Regions from separate parts of the Bradyrhizobium sp. Ken01 genome, predicted to be linked through region 1. Evidence: riboswitches for the same ligand, from Rfam matches in the RefSeq annotation. Region 1 holds a riboswitch; the other holds the start of a gene.
What was found. A riboswitch is a leader RNA that binds a small molecule or an ion and turns the genes downstream of it on or off. The one in region 1 is predicted to bind cobalamin.

Region 1 (5,799 bases):
ACGCGCTCCCCGTCGGGCCTGTGTGCCAGATGCGAAAATTGCAAATCGGGATCGCGCATCGCTGCCGATTTGAAGCTCACCACGCCCGCAAACAGGCGGCCGTCGACCTCGGGCAGCACCACATGCATCGCGAGGTCGCCGGGCGAGAGGCCGCGGAGAGAACTCGCCCAGTCCTCGCGGCGTGCCGTGGAGAGCGCGACCTGGAATACCGGGCAGGATGCGGCGTCGAACGGCGTCGTGCCGTCGTCGCCCATCGCCGAGAATGCCGTCGCATTGACGATCGCGGCCGGAGGATTTTGCGCCAGATACTCGCGCAACCAATCCGCAACCCCCGCGGCTTTCAGCGAGGTGACGAACACACCATGCGCGTCGAACCCCTTCTCGCGCAATGCGGCGATCAGGGCATCGACCGGGCCAGTGTCGGCCGCGGTGAGATAGGAGCGATAGAAGGCCACGAGCGCTCGCGGCCTGCCCTCACCCAACGCCGGCGCGGCAATGACACCGCGCGCCGGATCGTAAAAGCCCATCTCAGGAACGGTCGTCTCCCCGATCACGGGGCCGGCATAGAGGCCCGAGGCCAGTGCAAGCTGCGCGATCGCGGCTTGCGATGCGACGGGGCCGCCGGTGTCGCAGAGCACCTTGAGCCGTCGCAGGGTCGAGACCGGCAGGGTCGAATATTCATCCAGCCGCGCGTCGTCGCGGCCGTCGGCCGGCAACACGGCCAGCACGATGCCGCGCTCCTTCGCCAGTTGCTGCAGGGCCGCGAGCCCATACGACCAATAGGATTCCCCGCCGATCAGACGCACGAGGATGCCGCGCGCCTGCGCCAGAGTGCGCTCGATATAGGTGTCGACCGAGAGCGGGTGACGGAGTTCGGCGAGATTGACCAGCCGTAGCGATGGCAGGCTGTCGCGGCCACGGCGCCAGCCGGCCGCGAACGCGGCAAGATCGGAATCCGAATACGAGAGCACCACGAGATCGGCCGGGTCCTGGCCGATGTCCCTTGGTATCGCGGTCTCCTCGAGACCGCGGCTCTCGCGGAAGACGACGTGCATCAGATGCTGAGTCCTGCCCTGATCGCGGCCTCGTCGATATCGCCGTGCTCGCCGATCACGACGAGCTTTGATCGCCTCGCACCCACGCCCCAAGGCTTGTCGAACTGGTGGCGCACGCGCTCGCCGACCGCTTGCAGCAAGAGGCGCATCGGCTTGCCTTCCATCGCGATGTAACCCTTGACGCGCAGCACATTCTGCTCGCGCGCCAGACGCTGAACGGATGCAACCAGCGCGTCGATATCGGCGACTTCAGGAAGATCAATCACGACGGACGCAAAATCGTCGTGCTCGTGATCCTCCTCGCCGTCGTGATGCGAGGGACGCGCGGCGAGATCGTTCTCGGCGGCAGCACCGAGACCGAGGATGAGACGCGCGTCGATCGCGCCGTCGGTGATCGCCAGCATCGGGACGCGACGCGGCATCTCGGCGGTGATCGCCGCCTTGGCCGCTTCGAGACCTGCCGCGTCCGCAAGGTCCGCCTTGGTCAACAGCACGATGTCGGCGCAGGCGATCTGGTCCTCGAACACTTCCGACAGCGGGGTCTCGTGATCGAGATTTTCATCGGCCGCACGCTGCGCCTCGACGGCCGCAGGGTCGGGCGCGAAACGGCCGGCGGCGACAGCTTCGGCATCGGCCAGCGCGATCACGCCGTCGACCGTGATGCGCGAACGGATCTCCGGCCAGTCGAACGCCTTCAGCAAAGGCTTGGGCAGCGCCAGGCCCGAGGTCTCGATCAGGATATGATCGGGCCGGACCGGCCGCGACAGCAGCTTCTCCATGGTCGGAATGAAATCGTCCGCGACGGTGCAGCAGATGCAGCCATTGGCGAGCTCGATGATGTTCTCTTCCGGGCAATTCGCATCGGCGCAGGATTTCAGAATCTCGCCATCGACGCCCTCACTGCCGAACTCGTTGACGAGCACCGCGAGCTTCCTGCCGTTGGCGTTGGCAAGCAGATGCTGGATCAGCGTGGTCTTGCCGGAGCCGAGAAAGCCCGTGACGACCGTGACCGGGACTTTTGCGAGCGAATTCATTCGGCGGCCTCCGGCACGACGGCCATGGGGAAAATGGGGGGAATGCGGGCAAGCGATTGCTTGCGGAAGATCTCCGGGCGGCTGCGCCAGGACACAAGGCCGTCGGGCGCGGCCGCATAGGCCGCGGCGCCTGCGACGACGTCGATCGCATTCGCATCCGACAGACGGCCATAGACATAGGACCAGCGGCCAGGCGCGCTGAGCGCGACCGAGCAACCCTGGTTGCAAGCCGACAGGCATTCGACGGGAACCACGCTGACGCCGTCGGGCACGCCGGCCTCGAGGATCGCACCATGCAGACGTTTGCCGGGCGTCGTCTCGCCCTCGCCAAGCGTCTGGCCGGCGCGGCAGGTGATGCAGACATGAAGTGTGACGGTCATCGCTTCTTCCAGAATAAACAGCGGGAAGCGAAGAGGCCCACGAACCGTTCTTGCGAAGGCCCGTTTCCCCGTCGCGGAACACCCCGTCCGCCGGTCCAAAATCGTCCGCGCTGGCAGGTCTCCCGGCTTGCGGAGCAGGGTTTCCCCTTCGATCCCCGCCTTCCCGATCCCCAGGGGATCAGTGGCTTGGGCATCTCTCCGGTCACGGTCGCGGGGGCGGCTGCATTTTGGAACCAAATCTTGCCGATTCGGACCCTATCGCATTCCCTCTTCGCCTGTCGTAGGACAGGAACCAACGCCGGGCCACCATTTGCCCCCGACCGCCTCTTGTCAAGCCGAAGGACCCCGTCCGATGACGTCAGAACCGGATACCCAGACGGCCGACCAAACCGACGCCCGCCACGCCTCGAAAATGGCGAAGAAGAAGGCCGCCCGCGACAAGATCATGGCGACCAAGAGCGGCGAAAAGGGCCTCATCATCGTCCACACCGGCGCCGGCAAGGGCAAGTCCTCCTCCGCGTTCGGCATGATCGTCCGCTGCGTCGCCCATGGCTTCCCCTGCGCGGTCGTACAGTTCATCAAGGGCGCCTGGGACACGGGCGAGCGTCGCATGCTCACCGGCCATTTCGGTGACCTCTGCCAGTTCCACGCCATGGGCGAAGGTTTTACCTGGGAGACGCAGGATCGCGTCCGTGACATCGCCGCCGCGCGCGCCGGCTGGGAGAAGGCCAAGGAACTGATCCTCGACCAGAATCTCCGCATGGTCGTGCTCGACGAGATCAACATCGCGCTGCGCTACGACTATCTCGATATCGCGGAGGTCGTCGAATTCCTCACGACCTCGAAGCCGCCGATGACGCATGTCGTGCTCACCGGACGCAACGCCAAGGACGAGCTGATCGAGATCGCCGATCTCGTCACCGAGATGACGCTGGTCAAGCACCCCTTCCGCTACGGCATCAAGGCGCAAGCCGGCGTGGAGTTCTAAGAAACTCGCGATGGCGCGCGCATTGATGATCCAGGGGGCCGGCTCGGACGTGGGCAAGTCGCTCATCGTCGCCGGCCTCGCGCGCGCCTTTGTGCGACGCGGCCTGCGCGTGCTCCCGTTCAAGCCGCAGAACATGTCGAACAATGCGGCCGTCACCATCGACGGCGGCGAGATCGGCCGCGCCCAGGCACTCCAGGCACTGGCTGCTCGGGTCGAGCCGCACACCGACATGAATCCGGTGCTGCTCAAGCCCGAGACGGATGTCGGCGCGCAGGTGATCGTGCAGGGAAAACGCATCGCGACCGCGCGTGCGCGTGAATATGCGGCGATGAAACCGTCATTGATGGGCGCCGTGCTGGAGAGCTTCGAGCGGCTGAAGGCGCGCGCAGATCTCGTGCTGGTGGAGGGCGCCGGCAGCCCGGCCGAGGTGAACCTGCGCAAGGCCGACATCGCCAATATGGGCTTTGCGCGCAAGGCCGATGTGCCGGTCGTGCTGGTCGGCGACATCGACCGCGGCGGAGTCATCGCGCAACTCGTCGGCATCAAGACGGTGATCGACCCGGATGACGCCGCGATGATCCAGGGATTTGTCATCAACAAGTTCCGCGGCGATCCCACGCTGTTCGACGACGGCTACAGGCTGATCGAACAAAAGACCGCATGGCGCGGCTTCGGCGTGCTGCCCTGGTTCGCGCGCGCCGGCGAGCTGCCGGCCGAGGATGCGCTGGGCCTGAGCGATGCGCGCAAGCCGGGCCAATGCAAGATCGCCTGTCTCGCGCTGTCGCGGATCGCCAATTTCGACGATCTCGATCCGCTCAAGCTCGAGCCTGGCGTCGATCTCGTGATGGTGCGGCCGGGCGAAGCCATCGCCGGCGACGTGCGCCTCGTCATCATTCCCGGTTCGAAATCCACCCGCGGCGACCTCGCCTTCCTGCGCGCCCAGGGCTGGGACATCGATCTCCTGGCGCATCACCGCAGAGGCGGCCATGTGCTCGGCCTCTGCGGCGGATATCAGATGCTCGGACGCAGCGTCACGGATCCCGATGGGATCGAGGGCCCCGCGGGCGACACAGCGGGTCTCGGGCTTCTGGATGTCGCGACGGTGATGAGCCCGGAGAAGACGCTGACGCGTGTCGCGGCCGTGCATGCCGCGACGGATCAGCCGATCGAGGCTTATGAAATCCACATCGGGCGCACCGATGGGCCGGATCGCGCGCGGCCATTCGCAAGGCTGAATGGCGAACCGGAAGGCGCGATCTCGCGCGACGGACGCGTGCAAGGCAGCTATCTGCACGGCCTGTTCACGTCGGATGATTTCCGCAAGGCGTTTTTGGCGAAGCTCGACATTCCTGCCGGCGACGTGCCCTATCACGCCAGGGTCGAAAGCGCGCTCGATGCCCTCGCCAATCACATCGAAGCTCATCTCGACGTCGACGGCCTGCTCGCGCTAGCGCGCTAGAGCCTCGGCCAGGCGCGACCATTCGGATTCGCCGCCCGGAAGCCCGAGGCGCAGCCAATTCGGCTCTCGCGCGAACACGCGCGACCAGATATGGCGACGCGCCAGCTTCTCCTGCGCGGGAAGCGCGCCAGGCGTCCCGTAGAGACGAAACAGCTGCGTCCCGCCAACGAGCGTCCAGCCTTGCGACCGCACCATGCCATCGAGACGAACGCAGTCCCGCGCGAGCCGCGCGGACGTGGCCTCGGCCCAGGTATCATCACGCAGAGCTCGGCAGCCGATCGCGATCGCCGCTCCCGAGACCGGCCAAGGCCCCAATATCGCCGCGATCCTGCTGATGTCGGACGAATTGCCGAGCGCGAAACCGAGCCGCAGGCCGGCAAGGCCGTAAAACTTTCCGAAGGAGCGCAGAATCAACAGCCCCGGCCGATCCTCGGATGCAAGCGATAGCTGCGGGGCCGCATCGGCAAAACTCTCGTCGACGACGAGACGGCCGACGCGCGGCAGCACCGCCAGCAAATCCTTTGGCGTATGACATCGGCCGTCGGGATTGTTGGGATTGACAACAATGGCGAGGTCGGCGCCCACCAGCGCGTCGAGTTCCCCGACCTCCTGGACCTCCCAGCCCGCAGCCGAGAGGACCCCGGCATATTCGTTGTAGGTCGGCGCGAGGATGCGCGCGCGGCCGGGCAGCGCGAGTTGCGGCAGCAGTTGAATCGCGGCCTGTGCGCCGCCGAGCGCGACAACCGCCGCGCTCGTGCGATAAGCGTGCCGCGCCGCCTGATGCAGCGCCTCGATTTCGCCGCGGGACGGCAACGCGCTCCACGCGCGCGCGCTCACCTCGCCCACGGGATAAGGCAGGCGGTTGATCCCGGTCGACAGATCG
Region 2 (5,799 bases), on a different contig from region 1:
TCCTCTTGCCACAATGGTATCAATCTCGGTGGACAGGCCTACTTCCCGTTCGGCGTGATGAAAAAGCCGGACGCAAGCGTGCTTCCGGACGCCGATAAGGGCCGGTTTGCGGTCACCAGGGCGGTCGGCGACGAATATGTCTTCCGCGCGGCGCCATTGCGAAACGTCGCGTTGCGAGCCCCTTACTTTCATTCGGGACAGGTTTGGAGCCTGAAGCAAGCTGTTGCCCTGATGAGTGAAATCCAGCTCGGCACCAAGCTTAGCGATAGAGAGGAAAACGACATTATCTCATTTCTGAATTCGCTGACCGGTCGGCTGCCTAAGATCGAATATCCGATACTGCCGACGCGCACCAACACGACACCAAAGCCTTCAATAGACAGATAGCCTTAGCAGCACCGGCCTCATGCCCTGCCGAACAGCAACAGATGCGCTCCAAGAACCCGGGGTCCCGCAATGACGCCAAAATGAATGATCCCCTGCTGTCACTGATAAGCAGGCACATAAAAAGCCGCCCGGCCTCAATGCGAGGCCGGGCGAAAGTCACGCGGGAGCGACGCTGCTTTCCGCATCGTTCCAGCTTTCGTCGGTAGGGAGGACTACCGGCGATCGACTTACGACGAGGGCACTCGCCGTCAAACAACAAGAAGCGGATATCGCTCTGCACAAGTTAGCGAGCCGCTTGCCTTCCGCTCCTGTCGTAAACTTCAGGACTTGCTCACCACTTGCCAGCTGTCCGGTTGGCACGGGCAGCGCCTTGACGGAGCTGGGATCCATCGCGCAGGCGGTTTGACTGCCGAGCCCTGAAACTCAACCGTCAGTTTGCCGTCACGCGCCAGTATTTTGGCACCGCCGAATACCAGCAAATCTTCCCGAAGACCGCGCGAAGGCGCAAATTAGGTATGAAATTCCGCAAGGGCGGTAAAATAGATTGTTGTGATGGGACGCATCCATGGGATGGATAAATGAAGCGATAGGATCGTGGTTCGCGTCGAGCGCAAGTGACTGGGAATATGTCACCTAATCGGTATGGCCGGCATGCGGTCGTCCGCCGGATTCGAGCTTGTCGCCGCTGTATGCGATCGCCTCCGCCGGGGCAAACCGGCATTCGTAGGCGCTGGAAACTTTGGAAGCTCGCAAGGTTATCGCGAGCTCCCAAAGCGCGTTCATCTTATTCACAGATAGGTTGGCGACACGCTCCGTACGATCATGCCTCGGCCCGCAACTCGCGTGCGGCGGCCACCATATTGACGAGCGCGGGACGCACCTCCTCCCATCTTCGAGTTTTCAGTCCGCAGTCGGGATTGATCCAGAGCTGCCGATCGGAAACCCGCTGCCGCGCCAACACAATCAGCTGCTTGATCTCGGCTGCTGCGGGAATGCGCGGTGAATGAATGTCATAGACGCCCGGCCCGATTTCATTAGGATATTTGTAGCTCTTGAAAGCGTCGAGCAATTCCATTTTGGAGCGCGACGCCTCGATTGAAATGACGTCGGCATCCATTGCTGCGATCGCATCGATGATTTCGTTGAACTCGGAATAGCACATGTGCGTATGGATCTGAGTTCCGTCAGCGACAGCGGAGGAGCAAACACGGAAACTGTCCACTGCCCAATCTAGATAGTCCTTCCACTGCGATTTGCGCAGTGGCAATCCCTCCCGCAACGCAGCCTCGTCGATCTGGATCATGGTCGCTCCAGCCGCCTCAAGGTCGATGACCTCGTCTCGGATCGCGAGAGCGATCTGTCGGCATGTCTCGCTCCGCGGGATGTCGTCACGGACAAACGACCAGTTCAGGATCGTCACCGGTCCGGTCAGCATAGCCTTGACGGGTTTTTTGGTCAGAGACTGCGCATGTCGCCACCATTTAACGGTCATGGGCTTCGGGCGGGAGACATCTCCAAACAGGATAGGAGGACGAACGCACCGCGAGCCATAAGACTGAACCCAGCCGTGCTTGGTGAATGCGAAACCCAACAGCTGCTCGCCAAAGTATTGAACCATGTCATTGCGCTCGAACTCACCGTGTACGAGCACGTCCAGGCCGATATCTTCCTGCCAATGCACGGTATGGGCTGTCTCCGCTTTCAGAAGCTGCTCGTACTGCGTGTCATTCAGCGCTCCCCGCGCATGAGCTGCACGCGCATTGCGGACGTCCGCCGTTTGCGGAAAGGATCCGATGGTTGTGGTTGGAAACATCGGCAATGCGAAGGCGACGCGCTGGACGTCGGCGCGCTGGGTGAACGCACTGCGACGGCGACGCATGCTATCGTCGATCGCGGCCATTCGTCCGGCGACGTTCGCACTGTGGATCTTCGGCGATGTTTCGCGGGTGACGGATGCATCCTCTGAGAGCGTGAGTTCATCGGTCACGTCGGCAGCATGGCCAGCCAGCGCTTTGCCCAATATCGAAAGTTCCTTGATCTTCTGCACTGAGAACGCCAACCACGTCTTCAGATTGGGATCGAGATCGATCTCTAGTTCAATGTCGGTCGGAACATGAAGCAGCGAGCAGGAGGGGGCAATCTGAACACGGTCCCTGCCCAGTTTTTTGACCATAGGAGCAAGTTGGTCGAGTAGCGCCGGCAGATTAGAGCGCCACACGTTGCGACCATCAACGACACCGAGCGAGACCACGAGATCTCTACCTGCTCTGGCGACAATCGCGTCCAACTGGTCAGGTGCACGAACCAGGTCGACATGAACCCCGGCAACGGGCAAGGCCAAGACTGTTTCAAGATTGTCGCCGACACCCCCGAAGTATGTGGCCACCATGATTTTAAGGGCCGGCACGGCCTTAGCGAAATGAGCATAGGCCCGGCGGACAGCGGCCCGAGATGCTTCGTCGACGTCCATCACTAGGCATGGCTCGTCGAGCTGAACCCATTCAGCGCCGCGCGAGGCTAGTTCGCGGAGAACATCGACATAGACGGGGAGGAGTCGATCAAGCAGCGACAGCGGATTGAATGCGGGATTTACGCTTTTGCCGAGCTTCAGGAAAGTGACTGGGCCCACTAGGACGGGCCGCGTCTGATAACCGAGGCTTCTTGCCTCCTCATATTCCTCGATCGGCTTCCGAGAGGCATACTTAAAGATCTGATCCTGGTGAAATTCCGGCACCATGTAGTGGTAGTTCGTATCGAACCACTTCGTCATCTCCTGTGCGGCTACGCCGGGCCCATGCTGAGCGTGACCACCGTCTTGAGCGCCACGCGCCATGGTGAAGTAGGTTTTAAGCGACACAGGACCTTCGTTCCAGCCGTAAACGTCGGGAATGGCGCCAACCATTAGGCTGGTATCGAGCACATGGTCGTAGAGCGAGAAGTCATTCGAAGGAATGACGGTCGCACCGCGGGATTTCTGCCGTGCCCAATTAGCGGCACGAAGTCCACTCCCCGCCTCGAGGAGCTCGGCTTCGCTGGATTTTCCCGCCCAGTAGCTCTCGAGTGCGAATTTGAGTTCGCGTCGTGGGCCGATGCGTGACGTCCCCAGTGTGGCAACGGGAAGCGAAAGGATTGACATAGCTTAGACCCCATGTTGGGGCAAAGGCCATGGCGGACGCAGACAGCGAACATCGCGTGAGCGACAACTGCTTGGCGCACACCGGGACGCCCCGCCCGTGGACGATATCTTGTCGAGGCAGGTCTCCTGGCTCACGGGTCGTCGCTGCTGTCCGGCCTTCCCGAAGCCGCATGGCTTCAGTGACTTCGTTGGACAGCGGCTCGCCGCTTACAGTTGCGGGGGCAGCGCCGGCATTGCACCGGCTTCCCTCTTAGCTCCGGATCAAACGAAATCCGGAGACCGCGACGGCTTGAAATTATGCGCACGAGGATCGATGCGTCAACCTACCGATTCTCGCTGCGACATTGCCCAAGCGATTACGAGCGCACTAGGCGGGTACGACGGTCTTGCTCGCGGCCTGGTGAACACGCCCTGATCCGTGGAGGCTCCGCTTGTGAAATGCATTCGCTCCCTGCTCGCGTAACGGTTGAGCTCCACCACCGGAACGAACCCGGGCCGCTTTCGGTATCTGTGTGATCGCGAGGAGGCGACCTTCCGTCAGCAGCTTTTCGAACCTGCGCGTCAGGAAGGTGCGATCATCCTCGGCCGGCATCCGTTTGGTCACAGCCCACGAGGCTCCCTAAAAATTTCGAAAGCCGGATTGCTCCAGGACCGCACGGATGATCAGGTCGGCTCCTTGGTGTTCGGCGGGCCCGCGACCAGGCACGAGGTCGACCGCTCCGTGAGGTTGGCCAAGATGATCTTCTCGGTGCACTAGGTGTTCACGTGCTGAGCGACTTTTGCGTCGGCTTCGATGCGTCGGTGGCCGCTCGACGCCGGTCTGCCTCGCCTCGACTCGCGGCGAGCGACGATAGGCCTTAACGCGGCCACTGAGCATCGAGGGCCTTGTCCTTGTTCGTGACAAATTCGACGGTGTCCTCCGACAGAGCCCTTTGAGGGGTTCCTCGGAGTCGCTCAGCGCCTTAAGCTCATAACGATGTTAATCGACCTCGATGCGCCCCATGCGGTCGTGGTCTCCTCAAGGTCCCACATCTACAACTTCGTTCGCGAAATCGAGCGATGAGGCCTTTTGGTCGCGGGCTGCCTATCCTGTCTTGGACGGGACACAGGTGTCAGGGACCGGACAGACCACCGCGCATTGCGGCGTGTCGCAATGGCCCTCGCACTCCGTACATTTTTTGGCATCGATAACGTAAATGTCGCGCTTCAGACTGATCGCCGCGTTGGGACACTCGAACTCACATGCGCCACAAACGGTGCATTGCGAAGCGACGATCTTGTAAGCCATGCCTTCCGACTCCTTAGGCGAGCGATGCCATGGGCGATCCCTTTCAAATGCCGTGCCAAACGCAGACGCGCTCAATGTTGGGCAATTTGCCCAATTCGGCTGTCCCGGGTCTGAGACCATGTTGCATCTGCGACAGCAACAGGTCGCTTCAATTTCAGGCTACGAGCCCTCGGGCCCTCTTGCGAGAGTCAGTCGCGACTTGACGCTGGAAGCGTCCGTCGGTTTGTTTGGCACGTCAGCGCGGGGGCAAGCGAGGCTGACGCTTCCTCAACCGGCGACGGCAAAAACCGCCAACGGACGCAGGTCTACGTTGGATCTCGGCAAACCTCCGGTCACACACCCCGACTGGAGGTTTGTGCAAGCCTCGCTCATGGCTGCAACGCTAGCTGCGCGGAGGACTCGCTGGAGGCTTGCCAAAACGGGCTTGTGGTATAACAAGCTTCGGAGGGAAATGAAGTGGCGGCGGGACGAGCGACACTGGCCTTGCAGACCGAATTGCACTCAGCCTCATGCCTGGTGCCGAGTAGGCATGGCGGTGCTCGTGAGCGTCGCTTGGCCGCACTCAGCCACTCGCAACTATTTTAGACCAGCTGGAGCAGGGTTGAAAGATGACTGTGCAAATTGCTTCAGTGGCATGGCTTTTCCGAACAGATGGCCCTGCGCAAGGTCGAAGCCGAGTTCGGCCACGGCAATTAGGTCAGCCTGGCTCTCCACACCTTCGGCGACGGTGCGCACATTGTACTCTTTGGCTAGATCGACGATATGGCGGCACACCGTTCGCTTGAGGGGCCCATTCGCGCAGCCGCCGACGAACTGACGATCCACTTTCAATTTCATGAACGGGAATTTTGTCCTCCCCATCAGCTGCGGCCAATTGGCACCGACATTGTCGATTGCAAGGCCAATGTTGTGAAAGCGAACCTCACGCGCAACCTCGACCAGGAGATCTAGGTTCTGGATCGCTTCCACGCTCTCGATTTCAATCGTC

Region 2: linked by a shared signal. The riboswitch ahead of metE (5-methyltetrahydropteroyltriglutamate--homocysteine S-methyltransferase) and the one ahead of AC0L3S_RS01205 (DUF1636 family protein) in region 1 are both predicted to bind cobalamin.

What each region holds. Positions count from the first base shown of each region.
Region 1 is NZ_JBVVPC010000001.1:261,108-266,906, reverse strand. It holds gene cobN (cobaltochelatase subunit CobN) at 1-1,055, opposite strand, end outside; gene cobW (cobalamin biosynthesis protein CobW) at 1,055-2,089, opposite strand; gene AC0L3S_RS01205 (DUF1636 family protein) at 2,086-2,469, opposite strand; cobalamin riboswitch at 2,565-2,781, opposite strand; gene cobO (cob(I)yrinic acid a,c-diamide adenosyltransferase) at 2,822-3,457, shown strand; gene AC0L3S_RS01195 (cobyric acid synthase) at 3,468-4,916, shown strand; gene cobD (threonine-phosphate decarboxylase CobD) at 4,905-5,799, opposite strand, start outside.
Region 2 is NZ_JBVVPC010000016.1:23,671-29,469, forward strand. It holds gene AC0L3S_RS17305 (cytochrome-c peroxidase) at 1-387, shown strand, start outside; gene metE (5-methyltetrahydropteroyltriglutamate--homocysteine S-methyltransferase) at 1,208-3,523, opposite strand; cobalamin riboswitch at 3,623-3,822, opposite strand; gene AC0L3S_RS17315 (hypothetical protein) at 3,990-4,280, shown strand; gene AC0L3S_RS17320 (4Fe-4S binding protein) at 4,608-4,811, opposite strand; gene AC0L3S_RS17325 (EAL domain-containing response regulator) at 5,388-5,799, opposite strand, start outside.